4 regions of the Mesorhizobium waitakense genome follow, and region 4 is predicted to be linked to each of the others. Evidence: riboswitches for the same ligand, from Rfam matches in the RefSeq annotation. Region 4 holds a riboswitch; each other region holds the start of a gene.
What was found. A riboswitch is a leader RNA that binds a small molecule or an ion and turns the genes downstream of it on or off. The one in region 4 is predicted to bind cobalamin.
Positions count from the first base shown of each region.

Region 1: linked by a shared signal. The riboswitch ahead of AC07FD_RS11980 (DUF1636 family protein) and the one ahead of bluB (5,6-dimethylbenzimidazole synthase) in region 4 are both predicted to bind cobalamin.
Region 2: linked by a shared signal. The riboswitch ahead of AC07FD_RS11775 (CbtB domain-containing protein) and the one ahead of bluB (5,6-dimethylbenzimidazole synthase) in region 4 are both predicted to bind cobalamin.
Region 3: linked by a shared signal. The riboswitch ahead of AC07FD_RS36400 (aromatic ring-hydroxylating oxygenase subunit alpha) and the one ahead of bluB (5,6-dimethylbenzimidazole synthase) in region 4 are both predicted to bind cobalamin.

Region 1 covers NZ_JBWKME010000050.1:143,130-148,910, reverse strand. Annotated here, with positions in the region: gene cobN (cobaltochelatase subunit CobN) at 1-1,930, opposite strand, end outside; gene cobW (cobalamin biosynthesis protein CobW) at 1,949-2,986, opposite strand; gene AC07FD_RS11980 (DUF1636 family protein) at 2,989-3,417, opposite strand; cobalamin riboswitch at 3,457-3,662, opposite strand; gene AC07FD_RS11975 (winged helix-turn-helix domain-containing protein) at 3,692-4,891, opposite strand; gene AC07FD_RS11970 (NADH-quinone oxidoreductase subunit A) at 5,223-5,588, shown strand; gene AC07FD_RS11965 (NuoB/complex I 20 kDa subunit family protein) at 5,579-5,781, shown strand, end outside.
Region 2 covers NZ_JBWKME010000050.1:98,477-104,257, reverse strand. Annotated here, with positions in the region: gene AC07FD_RS11790 (heparan-alpha-glucosaminide N-acetyltransferase) at 1-342, opposite strand, end outside; gene AC07FD_RS11785 (MFS transporter) at 564-1,763, shown strand; gene AC07FD_RS11780 (aromatic ring-hydroxylating oxygenase subunit alpha) at 1,767-2,942, opposite strand; cobalamin riboswitch at 3,083-3,278, shown strand; gene AC07FD_RS11775 (CbtB domain-containing protein) at 3,315-3,512, shown strand; gene AC07FD_RS11770 (CbtA family protein) at 3,528-4,331, shown strand; gene cobU (bifunctional adenosylcobinamide kinase/adenosylcobinamide-phosphate guanylyltransferase) at 4,324-4,839, shown strand; gene cobO (cob(I)yrinic acid a,c-diamide adenosyltransferase) at 4,841-5,464, shown strand; gene AC07FD_RS11755 (hypothetical protein) at 5,492-5,781, shown strand, end outside.
Region 3 covers NZ_JBWKME010000194.1:108,110-113,890, reverse strand. Annotated here, with positions in the region: gene AC07FD_RS36415 (ABC transporter ATP-binding protein) at 1-516, shown strand, start outside; gene AC07FD_RS36410 (DUF680 domain-containing protein) at 592-831, opposite strand; gene AC07FD_RS36405 (DUF680 domain-containing protein) at 901-1,101, opposite strand; cobalamin riboswitch at 1,614-1,815, shown strand; gene AC07FD_RS36400 (aromatic ring-hydroxylating oxygenase subunit alpha) at 1,930-3,177, shown strand; gene AC07FD_RS36395 (FAD-binding oxidoreductase) at 3,258-4,358, shown strand; gene AC07FD_RS36390 (ferredoxin reductase) at 4,423-5,169, opposite strand; gene AC07FD_RS36385 (sulfite oxidase-like oxidoreductase) at 5,166-5,777, opposite strand.
Region 4 covers NZ_JBWKME010000016.1:204,526-210,306, forward strand. Annotated here, with positions in the region: gene AC07FD_RS03515 (pirin family protein) at 32-952, opposite strand; gene AC07FD_RS03520 (DUF2277 domain-containing protein) at 990-1,256, opposite strand; gene AC07FD_RS03525 (exodeoxyribonuclease VII small subunit) at 1,370-1,621, opposite strand; gene AC07FD_RS03530 (histone deacetylase family protein) at 1,625-2,551, opposite strand; cobalamin riboswitch at 2,673-2,852, shown strand; partial or broken gene bluB (5,6-dimethylbenzimidazole synthase) at 2,913-3,530, shown strand; gene AC07FD_RS03540 (hypothetical protein) at 3,647-4,630, opposite strand; gene AC07FD_RS03545 (TetR/AcrR family transcriptional regulator) at 4,725-5,333, opposite strand; gene AC07FD_RS03550 (MFS transporter) at 5,455-5,781, shown strand, end outside.

The DNA of each region.
Region 1 (5,781 bases), on a different contig from region 4:
TCTGGGCGGTGTCGACGATCAGCTTTGCCAGACGATCTCGGCGGCGGCGGTCGAGCCCATCGGCCTGGGCATACTCGTCGACCAGCCGCTCGAGCCTGTGCTGATCCTCGTCCAGTCCGGCGCCGGTCAGCGGCGGCGGCAGATGCCCAAGGGTGACGGCAGCGATGCGCCGCTTGGCCTGTGCCGCTTCGCCGGGGTTGGAGACGATGAAGGGATAGATCACGGGCAAGGGACCGGTGACGATCTCGGGAAAGCAGTCCTGGCTGAGCGCAACCGTCTTGCCGGGCAGCCATTCCAGCGTGCCGTGGGCGCCGACATGGACAAGCGCATGAGCGCCGAGCGACTTGCGCAGCCACAGGCCGAAGGCGATCAGCGCATGCCGCGGCGGCAGCGTCGGGTCGTGATAATCGGCGCGCCGATCCACTGACCGGCCGCGGTCGGGAGCAAGCGCCACGGTGACGTTGCCGAAGGTGGCGGCGCGGAAGGGGAAATTTGCGGAGGTTAGCGCGTCGCGCAAACCTGTTTCATCTTTCGCCTTACCCCAGGCGGCTTCTACGGCAGCTATCGCCGCCCTCGGCAGTTCGGTTGAGAAGCACAGATAGTCGTCAAGCTTCAGCCCGTGGTTTGAACTTTCCAGCAAATCCAACAGCTCACGCGGCGTTTGCGGAATGCCGTCAACGGCATAGCCCTGTCCCTTGAGGTCATGCAGCATCGCCAGCACGCTGGACGGCACGTCGAGGCCGACGGCATAGCCGGTGCGGCCCGGGGCACTCGGGTAATCCGGGATCAGGATGGCAAGCTTGCGCTCGGCGCGGGGCGTTTCTTGCAGCTTGATGAAGGCCGCGACGCGGTCCGCGATTTGCGCCACACGATCCGGCTCCGGCCGGTTGGCGAAGGCGCGGTGACCAAGTGCTGGATCAACCTCGCTTTCGCCCTTGAAGGAAATGGCGCCGGCCAGGATGCGGCCGTCGAGTTCGGGCAGCACGACATGCATTGCGAGGTCGGCGGGCGCCAGCCCACGCTGGTTGTTTTCCCAGATGTCGTGGCGGGTGGTGGCGACGATGACCTGGAAGACTGGCACGCCGGCACGATCGAACAGGGTTTCGACGCCGGGTTCGGCGCCGGACGCGAAGGCGGTCGCGGTGACGATGGCGGCAGGTTTCAACGCGGCCAGCGCGGTTTCGACGAACGCCTGCGATACCGGGTCCTTGAGGCTGGAGACGAAGATGGGGACCGGCGTCATACGGCGCTGCCGCAGCGCTTCAAAAAGGGCGTCGATCGGTGCGACATCGGCGGCCAGCAGCATCGAACGGTAGAACAGGATGGGGATGACAGGCGCGGTGTTTCCTTGCCCCTCGAGAGGAAGGGGGACGACCCCGCGGCCCGGCTCATAGTAGCCGGCCTTCGGTACCGCGACAGGCGCCGAAATTGTTGCTTCAGACCCTGCCAGCCGCGCCAGCTTCTGCACCAGCGCGTTCATATTAGCCAGACCGCCCTCGCGAAAATAGTCGAGCAGGCCGTTGAGTTCCTCGCGCGGCAGTGTCGAGGCTTCGATCAGGCGCAGATCCTCGTCGCGGCATTCGCCGGGCAGCAGAGCCAGTTTTATGCCGCGCGCGCGGGCGGTCGAGGCAAGCTGGTCGCAGCCGTAGCGCCACCAGTCGTAGCCGCCGAGGATGCGCACGAGGATAACTTTGGCGTGGCGGGCGACGCTGTCGACCCAGAGGTCGACGGACATCGGATGACGCAGGTCGCGCAAGGCCGCCAGCCGCATCGAGGGCAGGCGCTCGGCATCGGCCTTCCATGCCGCCGCCAGTCCGGCAAGATCGCTGTCGGTGAAGGACAGGGCCACGATATCCGCCGGCGTCTGCCGCAGATCGACCGGCTCGGCGAGATCGTCGAGCGAGGCGGAGGTCGTTGTGAGGATGTGCATCGCGGCCCGTGGTTTGCGTCAGCCGGCGAGTATACGCTCGATCGCCGGGCGGTTCAGCCCCTTCAGGCCGATGACGACGAGGCGCGAGCGGCGGTCATCCCCGGCGGTCCAGGCGCGGTCGTAGTAGTGATTGACGCGCGGTCCTACGGCCTGCAGCAAGAGCCGCATCGGCTTGCCGCCGACCTCGACGAAGCCTTTCACGCGCAGCACGTTCTCTTCCTCGGCGGCGGTAGCGACGCGCTTTGCCAGGTCATCGGGATTGGCGATCGAGGCAATGTCGATGACGAAAGAGTCAAAGTCGTCGTGCTCGTGGTCGAGTTCGTCGTCGTGGTGGGTCTTGCGGTTCTCGATGTCGTCCTCGACGGCAAGGCCAAGGCCGAGCAGCACCGACGGATCGACCTTGCCTTGCGACGTCGGCACGATCTTCACGGCGCGAGCGATGTGCTCATTGATGATGGCGTTGGCGCGGGCGGAGCCCGCAGTGTCCATCAGGTCGCTCTTCGACAGGATGATCAGGTCGGCGCAGGCGATCTGGTCCTCGAACACCTCCTCGACCGGATCGTCGTGATCGAGCGTCTCATCCTGGGCGCGCTGTGCCTGAAGTGCGTCCATGTCATTGGCGACGCGGCCTTCGGCGAGTGCGGGACCGTCGACGACGGCGATGACACCATCGACCGTCACGCGGCTCCTCACTGTCGGCCACTGAAAGGCCTGGACCAGTGGCTTGGGCAGAGCCAGGCCCGAGGTCTCGATCAGGATGTGGTCGACCTTCGGCGACAGCGACAGGATCTGGTCGAGCGCCGGCACGAAATCGTCCGCAACGGTGCAGCAGATGCAGCCATTGGCCAGTTCGACGATGTTTTCCTCCGGGCACGTGTCGATGCCGCAGCCCTTCAGGATCTCGCCGTCGATGCCGATGTCGCCGAACTCATTGACGATGATGGCGATCCGCTTGCCGCCAGCGTTTTCCAGGAGATGGCGGATCAGCGTCGTCTTGCCGGCGCCGAGGAAGCCGGTGACGACGGTGCAGGGGACGCGGGAGACGGAAGCAGTCATGATCAGTCCTTCAGCAGGTCGAGGGGAGGGATGCGGGCCACGAGGCCGCGCTTGAGGCTATCGGGACGGCCGCGCCACGGGATCAGGCCGTCGGTCGAGGTGGCGAAGAGTTTGGCGCCGGTGACGAGGTCGGCGCCGCCGGTTGTGGTCAGGTCGCCGAAGACGTAGCTCCAGCAGCCGTCGCGCAGGATGGCGGCACTGAGCCGGCGCTTGCAATTGCCGAGGCATTCGACGCTGCGGACGCGGATGTTTTCGCCAGATGCAGCGCGGCGTGTATCATCCGCGAGCAGTTCGCCGGCGCGGGGATGAGCATCGGAACCTGTTTCATCGCGACAGGAAGCACAGACGATGACCGTCACGCCGGCAAGGGCATCGCTCTCGCCGGACGAATTGTCCGCTGTGCCAGCCGAAAAACTGCTGTCGTGGTCCAAAAATCGGGCTCCTTGCCCGGAAACCCGCCGGGCGATCGGATTCTATAGTCGCAGACGGCAGGTCTCCTGGCTCGCGGGTCATCGCCTTGGGTAGCCGCCTTCCCGGGAATACCCCAGTGGCTTTCGGCCTTGGCTCTTCGCTTACAGTTGCGGGGACAGCCGCGGATTTGAAATCGGAATTTCGCACCGCATTCCCTCTTGGCTCCTCTCGTTGAAGAGAGGAGACCGTCTGGAGCGGATTTAGGCTTTTGCGGGCGGCGGTGTCAACGTGGGCTTACGACACGGTCAGGTCGGCCAGCGCCGGACCCAAATCACCGGCTGATGTCACTTCAATACGTTCAAGGCCGAGCCAGCCCTGCATCTGCTTCAATTCCTCGAAGAGTTCTGCAGCGGTTTCAGGCGGCGCGCCGGGCTCTGCATAGGCGGCATGGATGCGCAGGACACTGGCGGGGCGATCGGCCTTGAGGTCGACGCGGCCGACGATCCGGTCGCCGAGCAGGAACGGCAGGACGTAGTAGCCATACTGGCGTTTATCGGCCGGGGTATAGATCTCGATGCGATAGTGGAAATCGAACAGCCGCTCCGTGCGTGACCGTTCGAAGACGACCGGATCGAACGGCGCCAGCAAAGCGCGGGCCTCGATTTTTCGTGGCAAACGCGCGTCTTTATGAAGATAGGCCGGCTTGTCCCAGCCTTCGACACGCACAGGCAGCAGTTCGCCTGTTTCAACCAGTTCCTCCAGTCGGCCCTTCATGTCGGCGGGCGACAGGCGGAAATAGTCGCGCAGGTCGCCTGATGTCGCGATGCCGTGGGCGCGGGCAGAAATGCGCAGCAACTCGCGGTGCGCGTCCTCGGCGGCGGGCACCGGCAGGTCGAGGATCGCCTGCGGCAGCACGCGCTCCGGCAGATCGTAGAACCGCTCGAAACCGCGACGGTGCGCCGTTGTGATGCGCCCGGCCCAGAACAGCCATTCGAAGGCGTGCTTGGCATGGCTCCAGCCCCACCAGCCGCCCGAGCCTTTCTGGCCTTCGAGCGCGGAAGCGGCGATCGGCCCGCGCTCAACGACCTCGCGATAGATCTGTTCGATGTAGCCAGCATGTTCGCGGCCCCATTTGGCGAGGCCGAGATACATTTCGTCGCCGCGCTCGGCCCGCTGCATGCGCCAGCGCATCAGCGGGTAGGTCTCGACCGGCAGGAAGGAGGCTTCGTGTGCCCAGTATTCAAACACCGTGCGCTTGCGCGTCACGGCGGCGTTGTCGAGCAGAGCGAAGGGGTAGGGGCCAAGGCGCGAATAGAGCGGCATATAGTGGGCGCGCACCACTGCACTGACGGAATCGATCTGCAGCAGGCCGATGCGGGAGAGAACGCGGGCGAAATGGCGGCGGTCGGGCATACCGGCGGGGCGGGGATCGAGAAACCCCTGGGCGGCGAGCGCGATGCGCCGGGCCATGGCAAGCGAGAACTTTTCCTTCATGCAGACATCACTCTGAGGGTGGTTGGCCGAAGTTCTGATGGGTGATTCCGGCCCATGCTAGCAGGGTTTTGGCGGCAACCATGTCAGGAGACAAAAGTGGAGTGAAAAGAGAAGGAAATCAAACAGGAGCGGATCGGACCAGTTTCCTCGGATATGCCGTCCAGCACCGCGTTTTGAACAAGGTTTGACTTGCTTCGCTGGAAGTGCTGCGCTAACCCTCGCCGCGTTGCAGCATAGGCCCTTAAAACGGTTCAGCGGTTAAACTGTCACGCTTCCGCATTAGGGTCCGGTGCTGTAATCAACGTGGATTGGCGCCAACGGAAAGCCGAGCATGAACGCACTTTTAGGTTCATACCTGCCCATCGTCCTGTTCATCGGCGTTGCACTCGTCGTCGGCCTGGCGCTGTTGGCCGCCCCCTTCCTGGTCGCCTACCGCAATCCCGATCCCGAAAAGCTTTCCGCCTACGAGTGCGGTTTCAACTCGTTCGACGACGCCCGCATGAAATTCGACATTCGCTTCTACCTGGTCTCGATCCTGTTCATCATCTTCGATCTGGAAGTGGCCTTCCTGTTCCCGTGGGCGGTGTCCTTCTCGAAGATCGGCATGCTCGGCTTCTGGTCGATGATGGTCTTTTTGGCGGTGCTGACCATCGGCTTTGCCTATGAATGGAAAAAAGGAGCGCTGGAATGGGATTGAACAACAGTTCCGGCACGCTCGTCGCGCCAAAGCCAAAGGGTCTGATCGATCCCAACACTGGCAGGCCGGTGGGGGAGGACGATCCTTTCTTCCTCGAAATCAACAATGAACTCGCCGACAAGGGTTTTCTCGTCACCTCGACGGAAGCGCTGATCACCTGGGCGCGCAGCGGTTCGCTGATGTTCATGACCTT
Region 2 (5,781 bases), on a different contig from region 4:
AAAACCGTCCGGGGTGGCAATGCGGGTGACAACCGAGATGGCGATCGCCGCTCCGGCGACCATGGCGAAGCGCCTCCAGAAGCCGTTCCAGCGGATTTGCCGGCCATGGGCGAGGTACAGGCTGACGCCGACCAGGAACAGGAAGGTCGAGGCGATGCAGCGCGCGTAGATCTTCCACCAGCCCAAGGCGGTGAGGCCCGGGTCGGTATAGCCGAAGAATTCCAGGTCCCAGGTGAAATGATAGCTCGCCATGGCGATGAGCGCGATGCCGCGCACGATGTCGATGGCGACGATGCGCTTCGGTCGATCCTGAACGGGTGCGGTCGGCGTGTGGATGCTCATGGTCTCGTATTTCTGATTCAGCCCCGCAAGACGACTATCACGGTTGCCCCGGACAAAAGAAGGCCGGCAGCTTCGGCAGACGCTGGGTCAGGCGCCGCCTTAGGCCAGTGCCGGAAAGCCTTTGGCCGACTTCGCTTTTGCCGGATAGGCGTCGGTTTCCTGTTACCCGCGCAGGAATCACCACGGCAGATTTGACCCGCTGATTCTGCTTTGGGGAAGCAATGTCCACCCATGTGCGCCACCCGGTCTGGCTGCCGGCCTTGCGGCCGGCCGACGCGCGCACCTTCGCCTCGCTCTATGCGGTCGAATCCTTCGCCCGCGCCACGGTGTCGAGCGTCATCCCGATCCAGGCCTACGAGATCCTGCATAACGAGCAGATCGTCTCGATCCTCTACACCATCGTGGCGATGCTCGGCCTGTCGGTAACGCTGTTCATGCCGATGCTGATCCGACGCTTTGCCCGGCGATGGGTCTACACGGCAGGCGCCTGCCTGCTGGCCATCGGCTCGGTGTTCTTCGTCACCCATACGCTTGCCGGACAATTGGCCGGCATGCTGTGCCGCGTGATGGGGGCCAGCGCGCTGTCGATCACGCTCAACCTCTACATCATGGACCACATCCGCAAGACCGATTTCATGCAGGCCGAATCACAGCGCATGGCGTGGTCGATGTTGGCCTGGACCGGCGGGCCGACGCTCGGCATCTTCCTCTACACGCGCTTCGGCATCTATGCTGCGCATGGTGCGGTGGCGGTGTTCGCGCTGGCCTTGCTGGCGCTGTTCTGGACCTACCGCCTGGGCGACAACCCATCGATCCGCCCTGGCAAGACGCGGCCGGCCAATCCGCTCGCCAATATCGGTCGCTTCGTCGCCCAGCCCAGGTTGCGGCTGGCCTGGCTGATCGCCTTCGGCCGCTCCTGTTTCTGGACGACGTTCTTCGTCTACGGGCCGCTGTTCATGGTCATCACCGGCGAGGGCAAGCTGGCCGGCGGTCTTTTGGTTTCGGCCGGCAATGCGTTGCTGTTCATGGCCATCTTCTGGGGCAAGGCGGGCAAGCGCTTCGGTGGCCGCCGAACCATGACATTTGCCTATTTCGCCATGTCGGCCATGCTGCTGGCGGCGGGTGCGGTCGGCCAAACCGTGCCGCTGCTCACCGGCGCCTTTCTGCTCTGCGGCGCTTTCTTCACCATCGCGCTCGATGCACTGGGCTCGACCGCCTTCATGCGCTCGGTGCGATCCTATGAAAGGTCGCAGATGGCGGCGGTCTATCGCACCTATCTCGATTTTTCCGAACTGACGCCGCCGCTGGTCTATTCGGTGGTGCTGGCGTTCTTCGGGCTGGGCTCGGTGTTCGTCACGCTCGGCCTACTGGCGGGGGTCTGCGGCTTCGTGACCTGGCGATACCTGCCGAAATCGCTGTGATCTTCAGGGCTTGGGGATAACCGCTGCGTGCCGTTCGCGGATCCAGTTGTGGAAACGGTGCAGGTCGTACTCCTCGGGCATCAGCACGCCGGCCGCGTGGCGCATCGAGCGCAGGCCTTTCTGGTTGACCTCGCAGATCGCCGCATCCTCCTCCAGCACCTGGGTGCCGAAGGCGATGATGTTGTCGATGTCGGTTGCATCAAGCGCCTCGGGCGCAAACAGCCATTCGGCGACTAGCTCAGTCTGCTCGGGGCCGAGCGGCACCAGCCGCACGGTTCTGACATAGTCGACATGCCCGACCATGAACATCGACGGCAGGTTGGTGGCGTAGGTCTGGCCGGCGGCGCGTTCGGCTGATGTGAGGCCGGTGAAGACCGGCCCATGCGCCTGGCCATCGCGCGACCATGTCTGCGCGCCAGCGCGCAGACCCCCGGAAAACTCCGGCGCGTCATTGTCGGCGTGGCGGGACCATTCCGGATCGTCATGGCGACCCATCAGGCCGCGGCCATAGATCGGCACCAGCCGCGACAGGTCCTTGTGGACGCCCGGACAATGCAGGCACTCGTTGAAGTTTTCCCAAAAGATCTTCCAGTTGCAGTTCATCACCTTGCGCAGCACATGGCCGGTAACAAGCGTTTCCAGTGGCCAGTTGGCGAGACTGCCGGACGCTGGATCGAAAGATGTTTCCGCCGAGCCGGCGGCGTCCTCCTGCAGATTGACGAAGACAAAACCGCGCCATACGGAGAGCGCCACGCGATAGAGCGGATGATCGGCCTTGTCGAAGCCTTCCGGCAGCGACTTCGACGGCACGCGCACGAGGTCGCCGCGCAGCGAATAGGACCAGGCATGGTAGGGGCAGGTGATGAGCCGCGCCTTTAGCCGGCCTTCGCTTTCCTGGCAAAGCTGCGAGCCGCGATGGCGGCACGTGTTGTGGAAGGCGCGCAGTTCGCCGGTTTCGTCGCGGAGCATGACGATTTCCTGCGTGCCGACGCGGAAGGTGCGGAATGAAAGCGGCTGCGCAAGGTCGGCCTCGCGGCAGACGAGCAACCAGCTTTTGTACCAGATGACGTCGAGATCGCGCTGATAGCTGTCCGCATCCCAATAGGCCGACGATGGCAGCGTCGGTTCGGCCCGGGTCAGGCCGTTGTAAGGATCGCGCTCGCTGGCAATGGGCTGCATGGCTGGCTTCCTGTGGATTTGTCAGCCGACACCCGACCATGGGAATTGTCAATTGTTGTGCCGGAGACCCGATTTATCTGGATGGCGCAATCGCGCTGGTTGTCGGCGGAATTTGGTTTGCCGGTCGCGGCGATTTTCCCTATAGTCGCGTTGTCGTCGGTTCCGTTTGGAGCCAAGAGGGAATGCGGTGCGGGCGGACTTGTTGCCCAATGCCGTGGCTGCCCCCGCAACTGTGTGCGGTAGTCCTCTCCATATGCCACTGAAGTTTTTCTTCGGGAAGGTGGGGAAGGGCGCTGATCCGCGAGCCAGGAGACCTGCCGGCGACAGGAAACTGACTTCGATGCCCTCGGGTGGAGGGTGAAAGGACAAGACATGACTACCGCTTCCGTCTCCCTCGGCGCTTCCGTCTCCCTCGGCGCCTCCGTCTCCTCGCAGTCGTGCTTCATGCAGCTTGCACTCGTGGCGCTGCTCGGCATCTTCGTCGTCGGCTTTGTCGGCTTCTCGCATATCGATGCGGTCCACAATGCGGCTCACGACTATCGCCATTCGATGGCGTTTCCCTGCCACTGACGAGGATTTGACATCATGAACCTGTTTCGCAACGTCGTGTTCATCGCGGCGATCGCAGGGCTCGTGGCCGGCGTCGTTCTCGCCTGCCTGCAGGCCTATGCCACTGTGCCGCTGATCCTCAAGGCGGAAGTCTACGAACAGGCCGGCGGCGGCCATCACCATGACCATGCCGCTCCTGCCGCAACCGATACCAGCGCCATGAGCACAGCCGCTCCGGCGGGGAATGCGATGAGCTCCGCCGCCCCGGCGCCGGCGGAAACCGCCGCTCCGGCGGCGGAAGACGAAGGCTGGGCGCCGGCCGACGGTTTCGAGCGTTTCGCCTTCAGCGTGGTTGCCAATATCGTCACCGGAATCGGTTTTGCGCTGATCCTGGTCGCGGTTTCCGAATTCGCCGGCGGCATCGGCAATTGGCGCCAGGGCGTGTTCTGGGGCCTGGCCGGCTTTGCCGTGTTCACGCTGGCACCGGGCCTCGGCCTGCCACCGGAATTGCCCGCCATGCCGGCGGCCGATCTCACGCAGCGCCAGATCTGGTGGTGGGCAACCGTGGTGGCGACCGCGGCGGGTCTCGGCCTGATCGCGTTCCGCAAGTCGCTGCCGCTCGCAATCCTTGCCGTCCTGCTGATCGTCGCGCCGCATATTGTCGGCGCACCGCAGCCCGACAGTTTCGAGACGCCGATCCCGGAAGGCCTGCACCACCAGTTCGTGGTGGCGGTTACGGTGACCAACCTGGTGTTCTGGCTGGTGCTCGGCGCCGTCGTCGGCGTGGTGCGCGGCCGCTTCACCGGCACCGCGACCAGCCTGCGCGACAGCTTTGCCTGATCGCAGCAAGCTGACCTTCATCATTGGCGGTGCGCGCTCCGGCAAGAGCGCGCATGCCGAAACCCTGGCGACGGTTCTACCCTCGCCATGGACCTACATCGCCACGGCCCAAGCCTATGATGACGAGATGCGTGAGCGTATCGCGTTGCACCGCTCGCGGCGCGGCGAGGGCTGGGCGACCATCGACGCACCGCTCGATCTCGCCGGCACGCTCGAGGCTTTGCCGGACGACCAGCCGGTGCTTGTCGACTGCCTGACACTGTGGCTGACCAATCATATGCTGGCCGGACACGACCTCGACCTTGAATGCCGTCGGCTGGCGGACGTGCTGTCGCGGCCGCGCGGGCCCTGGTTCGTGGTGTCCAATGAAGTCGGCCAAGGCATCGTGCCTGACAACGCGCTGGCGCGCCGCTTTCGCGATGCCGCCGGCCGGCTCAACCAGCAGGTGGCCGCTGTCGCCGACACGGTGCTGCTGATGGTGGCGGGGCTGCCGCTCAAGGTGAAATGAAATGACCGATATCGACAACAGAACCGACCGGGATGAAGAACGCCACCGCGCCAAGATGGCCAAGCGCAAGGCGGTGCAGGATGCCGAGGTGGCGGCCAAGACGATCGAGAAGGGGCTGCTGATCGTCAACACCGGGCCTGGCAAGGGCAAGACCACCGCGGCTTTTGGTTTGGCGCTGCGGATGCTCGGCTACGGCAAGCGTGTCGGCGTCGTCCAGTTCATCAAGGGCAAATGGCACACCGGCGAGAAGGATGCCTTCGCCGCCTTTGGCGACCGCGTCGTCTGGCACGCCATGGGCGAGGGGTTCACCTGGGAAACCCAGGATTTGAAGCGCGACATCGCGGCGGCCGAAGCCGCATGGGCCAAAGTGCTCGATCTGATGGCCGATCCGTCGATCAGCCTGTTGGTGCTCGACGAGCTGAACATCGCACTGCGCTACGATTATCTCGATCTCGACAAAGTGGTTGCGGCGCTGAAGGTGCGGCGCGAGGGCCTGCACGTCGTCGTCACCGGCCGCAACGCCAAGCCGGCAATGATCGAGGCGGCCGATCTCGTCACCGAAATGGGCGTGACCAAGCACCATTTTTCCGCGGGCGTGAAAGCGCAGCAAGGCATCGAATTCTGATAGCTTGGCAAGCAGGAGTGTTGTCCGTTGGAGCAAGCTGCAATCGTCTATCTTCTTCTCAATGACGGTCAGTTTGGAACGTCGCGAGAACGCGAATCCATTCGCATACTGGAGGATCGGCTAGAGCAGGTTGTCGGGAATGCTTCCGTCGGCGAGTTTGATGGCGACGAGTTTGGTGAGGGCAAGTGCATCCTCTACATGTATGGACCAGATGCCGAACGACTCTTTGTTGTGATCGAACCCGTACTGAAATCTTCTCCAGCGGCTGCCGGAGGGTATGCGATCAAAAGGTTTGGTGAGGCATCTGATTCAGGCGC
Region 3 (5,781 bases), on a different contig from region 4:
ACGCTGGCCGATCGCATCGTGGTGCTCAAGGAAGGCCATATCGAGCAGGTCGGCACGCCGATGGACCTCTACAAGAAGCCCGGCAATTTGTTCGTCGCCCAGTTCATCGGCTCGCCGGCCATGAACATCCTGCCGGCGACCATCGACAAGACCGGCAACCCGACCGTCGTCAGCCATGTCGGCGGCCGCAAGGCAAGCGTGCCGATCGCAACGCCGGCTTCAGCAAAGGGTGCCGCGGTGAGTTTCGGCGTGCGGCCCGAAGATCTGATCATCGCCAGCGGCACGGTGTATCTGTTCGAGGGAACGGTCGACTATGTCGAACAACTCGGCGAAGTCCAGCTTGTCTATGTCGACATCGGCCGCGCCGACCTGCCGCTGGTGACCAAGCTGCCTGGCAATGTCGAGGTCAAGCGCGGTGTGACGCTGCGGCTGAGCGCGGACGCCAACGACCTTCACATCTTCGACGCGGACGGGCACTCCTTCTCGCTCCGTCAGCCGGAAGTAAAGGCGGCTTGAGACAGAACCAAGTCTCGACACGAAAAGAGCGGCGGGCCAGGCCCGCCGCTCTTTTTTGGAAATCAACTTCGGCTGTTAGTGATTGCCGAAGAGGTCGCGGTCGGCGCTCTGCGGGGCGGACTTCTCTACGTCACCCGACGAGTTGAGCAGCTTGCCGACGAAACCACCGCTGTTGCGGATCGAGCCCGTTTGCGAGTTGTCAACCGAACCGACCGCAGGCTGGTTGGCGCCATTCGAACCGTAGTTGTCGCTGGCGGCGAAAGCGCTGCCGGAGATCGCCACGACGGCGGCGGCAGCAAGCATGATCTTCTTCATTTCAAATCTCCTGAATTCTGGATTTCGCCAGGACGGCGGGAGAGCCCGCCGCCTTCTGGGAATCGGCTGTTAGTTGTTGCCGAAGAGGTTACGGTTGCTACCCTGGGCAGGCGTCTGAGCAGCCGGCTCCGACTTCTTGGTCGAAGCGGTGTACGAGCTGTCGACAGCAGCGGTGGCTGCCGGGGCATTCGAACCATAGTGGTCGCTGTTCGCGAAGGCGCTGCCGGAAATGGCCAGAAGGGCGGCGGCAGTGAGGATGATCTTTTTCATTTTTTGGTACTCCAGTATTTCTTATTTTTGCCGTCCGTCTAGCGGCGTGTCTTGGGAAGAAATCGCGTCGTTCGGACAGCCCCGATGTGGGAGAGCCATCCAGCCATTTCCAATCACGAAGTTGTTCCGCGTGGACCAAGAATCCACCACTTGAAATTGTGCCAGGGGTTTCCGCACTCAATGTTTTTCTAAGTTATATCAAAGAGTTGTACGAAACAGGTACCCCGATCACCAACTGTGTCGGAGGCCCAGCGTTCACACGTCCTGCACGCACCGTCAACAGAAACGAACCGTTCGGTTCGATTTTAGCGGCAGCTAATAGTCACTTTTCGATACCGTTAACCTTTTTTGCTTCCTGGCAAGGGGGTCGGTTTCGGCGATATTGGAGCCGGCTATGGTTGCCCAAGAGATAGGGTTCCGCTCCGCGATCGCCGACCGGAACGTTTCGCAAGCGTGTCGCGCCGCATGGATATGATGTCGTTTTCATGCCGATGACGCGCCCGCGATCGTGATTAGATCATGTCATCTCAGGTGCCGCTTCGTGACGACGAGGCGGAGAATTGGGAAGCCGGTCAGAATCCGGCGCTGCCCCCGCAACGGTGGTGGAGTTCAAGTCGCAACGGGAGACCACTGGGCGTCAGCCTGGGAAGGTGTCGCGATGGTCCGCAAGGACAACTCCAGAGCCCGGAAACCAGCCCGAGATGTTTAGACTCGACTGATCGCGGTGGGCGGTCAAGAGGCGGATAGTGCATGTCCGGCGCATCGCCGGCCTGCGTCCAATCCTTCCTCCGTCACCACCAGTTCAGTCCTTAGAAACGAGGACAGGACATGGATGCTCGCAACGACATGCTGAGGCTCTTGAGTGGCCGGCGGCAAGGCTTTTCGCTGGAACAGCCCTTCTACACCGATCCAGACTATTTCAAGCTCGACATGGAGCTGATCTGGTATCGCGACTGGCTGTTCATCGGTCATGATTGCGAACTGCCGAGGCCGGGCAGGTACATCACGGCGCAGATTGGCGACTATCCAGTCGTGCTTGTCCGCGACCAGAAGGGCAATATCAACGCCTTCCACAATTCCTGCCGCCATCGCGGCAGCCGCGTCTGCAATTCCGACAAGGGCACGGCGGCAAAGCTGGTCTGCCCCTATCACCAATGGACCTATGAGCTGGACGGAAGGCTCTTGTTTGGCAGGCAGATGGCCGACGGTTTCGACAAGAGCCAGTTCGGCTTGAAGCCAGTCGCCTGCCAAAGCGTCGGTGGCTACATTTTCATCTGCCTGGCCAAGGAGCCGGCGGATTTCGCACCGATGCGCGCGATGATCGAGCCCTACCTTTTGCCGCACCGGCTGCGCGAGGCCAAGGTGGCGTTCGAGTCGACCATTGTCGAGAAGGGCAACTGGAAGCTGGTCTGGGAAAACAACCGCGAGTGCTATCATTGCGCCGGCAATCATCCGGAGCTCTGCAAGACTTTTCCAGAGGCACCCACGGTGACCGGCGTGCAAGGCGCCGACAGCGACCCGGAAATGCTTGCGCACTGGGCGAAATGCGAAGCGGCCGGCCTGCCGAGCAAATTCCGCATCGACCCGGCCGGACAGTACCGCGCCACCCGCGCGCCGCTGCTGCGCGATGCCGTCAGCTACACGATGACGGGAAAGCGTGCGGTCAAGAAGAACCTGTCCGACAGCGTTTCGACCGACCGCATCGGTTCCTTGCTGCTCTATCACTATCCGACGACCTGGAACCACATTCTGGGCGACCACGCCGTCACCTTCCGGGTGTTGCCGATCAGCGCCACGGAGACCGCGGTGACGACCAAATGGCTGGTTCACAAGGATGCGGTCGAAGGCATCGATTACGATCTCGACGAACTCACCCATGTCTGGACCGAGACCAACGACCAGGACCGGCGGATCGTCGAGGAAAACGCCTTCGGCATCCTGTCGCCCGCCTACGAGCCCGGCCCTTATTCGGAGCTGCATGAGGGTGGCGTCATCCAGTTCGTCGAGTGGTACGCGTCGTTCATCGGCCCGCGCCTTGCCGAAGGCGGCCGGCCGGCGCTGCGCAGCGTTGCCTAGTGCATGTCGCCCAAAAATGCGCAGCGGTTTTGGGATCTCGACATGCACAGGGCAAGAGTGAGGACAAGAGGATGAATGCGATGACCGATCTCGGCCTCTATCGCCATCTCGACCAGATGACGCCCTGGAACGACCGGCTCCAGGTGCTGGAAGTGATCGGCGTCAGCGACGAAGCGCCTGATGTGAAGACCTTCACCTTCCGCTCCGACAACCAGACCTGGTTCCGCTACAAGCCGGGGCAGTTCGTGACGCTGGAACTGCCGACCGCCGACGGGCCGCTGATGCGCACCTATACGCTGTCGTCTTCGCCATCGCGGCCGTTCTCGATCGCGGTGACGATCAAGGCTCAAGCGGGCAGCATCGGCACACGCTGGATGTTCGACCATCTGACGCCGGGCTCGCACGTCAAGGCCTATGGGCCGACAGGCGACTTTTCGCTGCACAGCCACCCGGCCGCCAAGTACCTGTTCATTTCAGCCGGCTCGGGCGTGACGCCAATGATGTCGATGCTGCGTTGGCTGAACGACTGCGCACCATGGACCGATGTCGGCTTCGTCAATTGCGCGCGGCGCCCGGAAGAGATCATTTTCCGCAAGGAGCTCGAACTGCTCGGCAGCCGCATGCCGGGCCTGTCGCTCGGCTTCATGATCGAGGAGCGGTCCAGCCGCGAGGGCTGGTTCGGCCATATGGGCCGCATCGACGCGATCCGGCTGCCATTGCTGGCGCCCGATTTCCGCGAGCGTGAAATCTTCTGCTGCGGCCCCGATCCTTTCATGCGCGCGGTGCGCGGCATGCTGGACGCCGCCGGCTTCGACATGACGAAGTACCATCAGGAGAGCTTTGCCGCGCCTGTCGTGGAGGAGATCCCGGCACCGTTCACCTCGCCGGTGGAAGACGGCGCCGCCATTGTCGTCGAAGCCGCGACACCGATCCGGTTTTCGCTTTCGGATGTCGAGGCCGAATGCGTCGCCGGCCAGACCGTGCTGCAGACGGCCCGCGCCTCGGGTGTACGGATTCCGGCTGCCTGCGAGTTCGGCCTCTGCGGAACCTGCAAGGTGAAGAAGGTCGCGGGCGATGTCGAGATGAGCCACAATGGTGGCATCCTCGATCACGAAATCGACGACGGCTTTATCCTCGCCTGCTGCTCGAAGCCACTTTCGGCGCTCGAGATCGAGGCGTGACCGCCGGGCGATGCCAGGCCGCAGGACGACGACTACGGAAAACCTCTCGAAGTGCCGTGTCCGTTCAAACTCCGTAACGCTCGGTGCGGATGATCTCCGCTGCGACGCCGGCATCGATCAGCGCTTGGGCGGCGGCCGAAACGAAGGCGTTGGAGCCGCAGACGAAGGCGATATCAGGCGGTCCGGGCAGGTGCGCCATGGATTGCACCATCATGGCAACGTCCACCCGCCGCGAATAATCGGCGGGACGGCGTGCTGCTTCGCGCGTCAGGGTCAGAACCAGGTCGAAGCCGTCCTTGCGGTCATCGAGGGCAACCAGTTCGTCACGAAAAATCACCTCGTCCCAGACCCGCGCTGAAAAGACCAGGGCGACGGGCACTACCGAATTGCGCCTGGCGCGATGACGGACCATCGCCATCAAGGGTACGACGCCCGAACCACCCCCGACCAGCAAAACCGGCCCGCCATCGACATCGGGCCAGATGAAATGCCCGCCGAGCGGCCCGCGCAGTTGGACCTCGTCGCCAATTGCTGCGACGTCGTGGAAAAAGGGCGAGACCTCGCCATCGTCGAGTTTTTCGATCGCCAGTTCGATCACCCCGCCATCTCCGGGCGCGGAGGCAATGGAATAGGAGCGGCGCGCCTGATAGCCGTCCGGCGCCGTCAGCCTGACGTCGACATGCTGACCGGCAAGATAGGTGAAAGGCCGCGATAGCTGGAAAAAGAAGCTGGTGACACGCGGCGTACGCTTTTCGATACGGACGATCCTGACGGTCTGCCAGGGCGATTGCACTGCCGCAGCGTCGTTCATGGATCGTTCGTGTAGCGCTGCTCGCGCCAAGGGTCGCCATAGATGTGATAGCCGCGCAATTCCCAGAAACCCGGCTCATCGCGCTCGGTGAACTGCAGGCCGTTCAGCCATTTGGCCGATTTCCAGAAATAGAGATGCGGCACCAGCAGCCGCGCCGGGCCGCCATGGTCAGGCGTGATCGGCTTGCCTTCGTAAAGCAGAGCCACCATCGCCTTGCCGGCGGTGAGGTCCTTGGTCGGCACGTTGGTGGAATAGCCGTCGAAGGAATGCGCCAGCGTGAAGGCGGTCGGCGGCTCGATGCCGGCATCGGCGAGGATGTCGTCAACAAGCACGCCTTGCCATGGCGTGTCGAATTTTGTCCATGCGGTCACGCAATGGATGTCGCGCGTCATCTTGGTCAAGGGCAGCGCGTTGAACTCGGCCCAGTTCCATTTCTTGATCGGCCGCGGCCCGTGCTTCAGCGTGAACGACCAGTCCTCGGTGCGCACCCGCGGCGTCGGGCCGGCTGACAGGACCGGAAATCCCTGCTCGAGATATTGCCCGGGCGGGATGCGCGCATCGCCGTCGATCGGCGGGCGCCGTCCTGAAGAAAAACCTCGGGTGACCATCGCG
Region 4 (5,781 bases):
CCAAAACTGGGCCACTTTTGGGCGACATGCATCAGCTTTCCGGCAGCGGGATGAATTCTTCCTCATCGCCAGGAACGATATCGAAGCGGCCCGTCTTCCATTCTTGCTTGGCCTGTTCGATGCGCTCCTTGGAGGACGAGACGAAATTCCACCAGATGTAACGCTTCGAGCCGAGCGAGGCGCCGCCGAACAGCATGAAATGGGCGCCGCCTTCCGACGATACGACGATCTCGTCGCCGGGCCGAAACACCAGCAGTCGCTCGGCTGGAAAAACATCGCCTGAAATCGAAACGTCGCCCTCCAGCGTGTAGATGGCGCGCTCTTCCGCATCGGCCGGGATTTTCACGCTGGCGCCCGGCGCCAGCCTAAGGTCGGCATAAAGCGTCTCGGAGTGAGCTCTCACCGGGGACCGTAGCCCCTGAAAGTCGCCGATGACGACGCGACCGCCGACGCCTTCGGCATCGATCTCGGGGAGCCGCAAGGCAGCGGTGTTCTCGAAAACCGGAGCCACTTCCTCCTTGCCGTCCGGGAGTGCCAGCCATGTCTGCAGGCCGGAAACAGACATCGGCGCGCCACGCAATTCCTCCGGCGTGCGCTCGGAATGGACGATGCCGCGGCCAGCGGTCATCAAATTCACGTCGCCGGGCTGGATGACCATTTCGGTGCCGAGTGAATCGCGATGCCGGATCTTGCCGTCGAACAGATAGGTCACCGTTGACAGCCCGATATGCGGATGCGGACGGACATCGAGCGCCTGGCCCGCGCGCAGGATCGCCGGGCCCATGCGGTCGAAGAAGATGAAAGGCCCGACGAGCCGTCTTTTGGCGGTCGGCAATGCGCGGCGTACCTGGAAACCGCCAATGTCCTTGGCGTTCGGAATGACCATCAGCTCGATCTGGTCGCTGGCAAAGGCGTCGCCGACTTCAGGGTCTTTCCCGGGGAAGAAGCTCATGGACTCTCCTTGTCAGCGGCCGTCGCTGGTTGTCGCATCAGGCAAAACGGACCGCCGATTTTGCCCGCGCCTTGGCGGCCACCTCTTCGCGATTGCGAGGATGCTGATGGGTTTCGAGGGAATCGAGAAGCTCACGCGCCGCTGCCGCGATGGCTTCGACCGCATGATCGAAGGCGTGCTGGTTCAGTTTCGAAGGTCGCGTCGTTCCGCTCAATTTACGGACAAACTGAAGTGCGGCGTCGCGCACCTCGTCATTGGTTGCCGGCGGATCAAAATTGAACAGGGTCTTGATGTTTCTGCACATCGTTTCCGAACCTCCTCTTGTCCTGAAGCCGTTTCAATCGGGACGGCTACTATCCTCGACCATGATCATGTCCAAAAGCCAGTGAGGCAAGACCATCATTCGGGAAGCATGACTCAGTCGGCGTCGAGCGGCTCCGTTCCAACCGGCTTACCGTCGCGCGACAGCCTGATCTTCTCGACCTTGTCCTCGGCGGCCTTCAGCAGCCGGTCGCAATGCGCCTTCAGCGCTTCGCCGCGCTCATAGATCCTGATCGACTGGTCGAGCGGCACATCGCCACGTTCCAGATCATCGACGATCTTTTCCAGCGCGTCGAGTGCCTGCTCGAAGCTCATCGCCTTGACGTCTTCGTTGGTCTCACCAGCCATCATTCATCCTTTCATCAGTCGCCCGACATGGGCGGCGACCGAAAATGCCAGTCCCTGCAGATCGTAGCCACCCTCTAGCAGGCTGACGAGCCGGTTGCCGCTGTGGCGCGTGGCGCGCTGCATAAGCTGGCCGGTCGCCCAGTCGAAATCATCCTCTGTCAGGTTGATTTCGGCCAGCGGATCGCGATGATGCGCGTCGAAACCGGCCGAAATGATGATCAGGTCGGGCGCGAAATTGTCGAGCGCCGGCAGGACACGCGACAGCAAGGCATCGCGGAAAACCTCGCTGCCGGTCTGCGGCGCCAGCGGCGCGTTGACGATGTTGCCGGCGCCGGTCTCGCTCTTCGCCCCGGTGCCGGGATAAAGCGGCATCTGGTGCGTCGAGCAATAGAGCACCGACGGATCGTCCCAGAAAATATCTTGCGTGCCGTTGCCGTGATGCACGTCCCAGTCGACGACCGCAACGCGCTCGACGCCATGTTTCTTCTGCGCATAACGCGCGGCGATCGCCGCCGTGTTGAAGAGGCAGAAGCCCATGGCCGTGGTTTTTTCAGCATGGTGGCCGGGCGGCCGCGCGGCGACGAAGACGTTGTCGGCGCGGCCCGCAAAGACATCGTCGACGGCCGCATTGGCGGCGCCGATCGCGGTGATCGCCGCTTGCCAGCTCTTCGGGCTAGCGGTGGTGTCGGCGTCGATGCGGGCGATGCCCTCGTCGGGAATGGCGGCGCGGACGCGGGCGACGAAATCGGCGGGATGCGCGTAGAGAATGGTGGCCTCGTCGCCTTCCGGCGCCTTGATGCGATCGAGCGCGACAAAAGCTTCATCGTCAAGCACCCGCTCGATGGCGCGCAAGCGATCCGGCCGCTCAGGGTGACCGGGCGGCGTGATGTGCTCAAGGAAGATCGGATGGGTATAGAGACGTGTGGCCATCCTCCCTATCTAGTGCCCCGACGTCGCGATGGCCATGCGTTGTGGCCTGATGGCTGGGGAAAATCACACATGCGTCCATTGGTGTCGCTGGAGGCATTGGCGTCGTCAGCGCTTCGGCGTAAGGTCGCTGCCACTGCCTGGTGCCCGCCGCAAGCGGGAGAATCGGGAACACGGTTGAACTCCGTGGCGTGCCCAACGCTGTAAGGGGGACCGCGCCGGTAAGTGCCACTGTCGATGACGGGAAGGCACCGGACGCGGGTTGATCCCGAGCCAGAAGACCGGCCTGGCAGGCATCGTCATCCGCATGGTCAGGCGGATGACATCTAAAGCAATCGCAAGGGGACACGCGATGCCGGAACACATGACCGCCTCTGTTGGCGACGGATTTGACCAGAGTGCGCGCGATGCGGTCTATCGCGCCATGTTCACGCGGCGCGACGTGCGCAGCCATTTCCTGCCAACCGCGCTCGACGATGAGGTGCTGGCGCGGCTGCTGCTTGCCGCTCACCATGCGCCGTCGGTCGGCTTCATGCAGCCTTGGAATTTCATCGTCATTCGCGATGCCGAGCGACGGGAAAAAGTGCGTGACCTGTTCCTGGCGGCGCGAGAGCAGGAACTGCCGGCCATCGCGGAAGAGCGACAGGCGCTCTACCGCAAGCTCAAGCTGGAAGGCATCTGCGAAAGCGCGCTCAACATCTGCATCACCTGCGACCGGCAGCGCTCGAAGGGTTCGCCACTGGGGCGCTGGCACAATCCGGAGATGGACCTCTACAGCACGGTTTGCGCAGTGCAGAATTTCTGGCTGGCGGCGCGCGCCGAGGGTGTCGGGGTCGGCTGGGTCAGCATCATCGAGGCGCAGGCATTGAAAAGCCTGCTGTCAATTCCCGAGCATGTTACGCCGGTCGCCTATCTCTGCGTCGGCCGTGTTTCCGAGTTCGCGCCAAAGCCGGACCTCGAAGCACATGGCTGGGGCCGCCGCTTGCCGCTGCCGGAACTGATCATGAGCGAGACCTTTTGCGGGCAAGGTGAAGTGCTGCTCAAATCGACCGTGGCGCGCCTCAGCGGGGTCGATGCCGCGCCGGCGACCACTGCCGATCAGCGGGTCGCGCCAGCCGTGCCCCAGCGCGAACCGCCGAAGGAGGCCATCGCCTTGTCCTTGAGTTCCCTGAACTTCGACGACGCCTCGGCCAGCCGGGCGTCCCAGGCGGGATCGGGCACCTGGCCCTCAATGGTCCTGAAATAGACCTGCATCAGGCAGGCGATGGCGAAGGGTTCGATGAACGCCGCCTTGAAGGCCCAGGCGAAGACGATGGCGAGCACGAAAGCCCAGCCGGCAAGCTGCCCGGGCATGAGGAAAAGAATGGCGCCGGCAGGCGCCAGCATCAGCAGGAAGATAACGAACGAGACGCCCCACATGATGACCGCCAGCCAAACGGCGTTCTTGACCATGATCTTGCCGTTCTGGGCATAGAGCACGACGCCTTGGCGGGCAGTCTCGAACGGCGAGGCTGAATTGATGCGGATGTTGTAGCCGAGGATGATCTCGTCGACATAGGTCAACGACAGGCGGATCACCGTGTTGACGAAGCTGACCAGGCCGCTCAAGCCTGGGATCGGCAGGAAGGCGGCGATGCCGCCGAGCAGCCCGGTGATGGCGCGAATGGCTCCCTTGACCAGCTGGTCGACGACGAAAAGGATGTTGGCCTCGGCAAAACGCTGGGTCACGATGTCCTTGGCGTAGGCAATCTGGTTCTGGCCGTCGGGAATGTCGCGGCCGTCGATCAGATGGACCATGACGGCGATATGGCCGGCTTTGACGACGTAGAGGATGTATTCGCGAATCCAGTAGACGGCGATCGAGACGACGCCAAAGCCGACCACCCCGCCCCACAAGGCAAAGGACAGCGGCCCGTCGGGATCGGTGGAGATATGGCCAACGCCGTAGCCAACGGAGGCGCCCGTGCCGGTCGCCACGATGTAGGCCAGCGTAATGCCGAAATAGACGATCATGCGAAAGACAATGAAGGGCCAGGTCCGCATCATGATGGACACCGACCTGCCGATATTGAAATCCCACATGCCCCCGAATCTCCGCTCAGAGATGGCGCGAGAGGATGCGCTGAAACCGGCTGTTGTCAATCATGGGCAGTGGCGCCAGACCAGCAATGGGGATTCAGTTCGGCTGCGGATCCGGTTTTTTGAGCAGGCCCTCAAGCAGCTGTTTGAAAGCCGCCACCACGGACTTCGACGTCGCTTCGGGGTCGTTCGAATTGGCGATCCGCTGCGCTGCCTGGCTGCTGGCGCCGTTGATCAGCCGTGCGGCGGTCTCGGGGTCGACACTAGGAACGACCACGCCCTCCTCCTGCAGCCTGGTCAGATGATCGGTCATTGAACCGACACAAGCATTGGCATTCGGCCATTGTGCAGGATCCCCCAGCACGGCCGGGCCATCCCGGAACATGATGCGCTGGATTTCCGGCTCCAACGCCATTTCGATATAGGTCGTGCATTCGTCGACGAAATGCTGCCAGCGGGTCGGTGCTCTCGACGCCACTTCGTTCACGCGCGCCGCCATCTCACCGTCGATTTCGGCGATAACCGCCTGCAGCAAGCCCTTCTTGTCGCCGAAGTGATGATAGAGTGCGCCGCGCGTCAGCCCGGCCGATGCGGTGAAATCATCCATAGAGGCCTGGGCATAGCCGATCGTGCCGAAGGCATGGCGGGCGGCCGCGATCAGCTTGGCGCGCGTCTCGGCGATCATCTCCTTGCGAGGTTTGTGCATGGCTTCTGGACCTACTAACATACGCCTCGTATGCCAATTGACATACGTGGCGTATGATCTATCTAACAATCATACGCATCGTATGTAATTGTCGAATCCGTCTTTGTCGAGGAACCGGACCATGCAAAATCCCTATTCGGAGATCTTTCGCGCCCCCGGCGCCAAGGGCTTTGCAGCCGCTGGCTTCATGGCGCGCCTGCCGATCGCGATGGCGCCAATCGGCATCGTGGCGATGCTGTCGCAGACGCGTGGCGAATACTGGCTGGCCGGCGCCGTCTCCGCGACATTCGCACTGGCCAACGCTTTCATGGCGCCGCAAATATCAAGGCTTGTCGACCGCCTTGGCCAGACGCGGATCGTCGTGCCCACCACGATCATCTCGGTGCTCGCTTTCGCCGTCCTGATTGCTGCGGCCAATCAGGACTGGCCGGTATGGACGCTGTTCGTG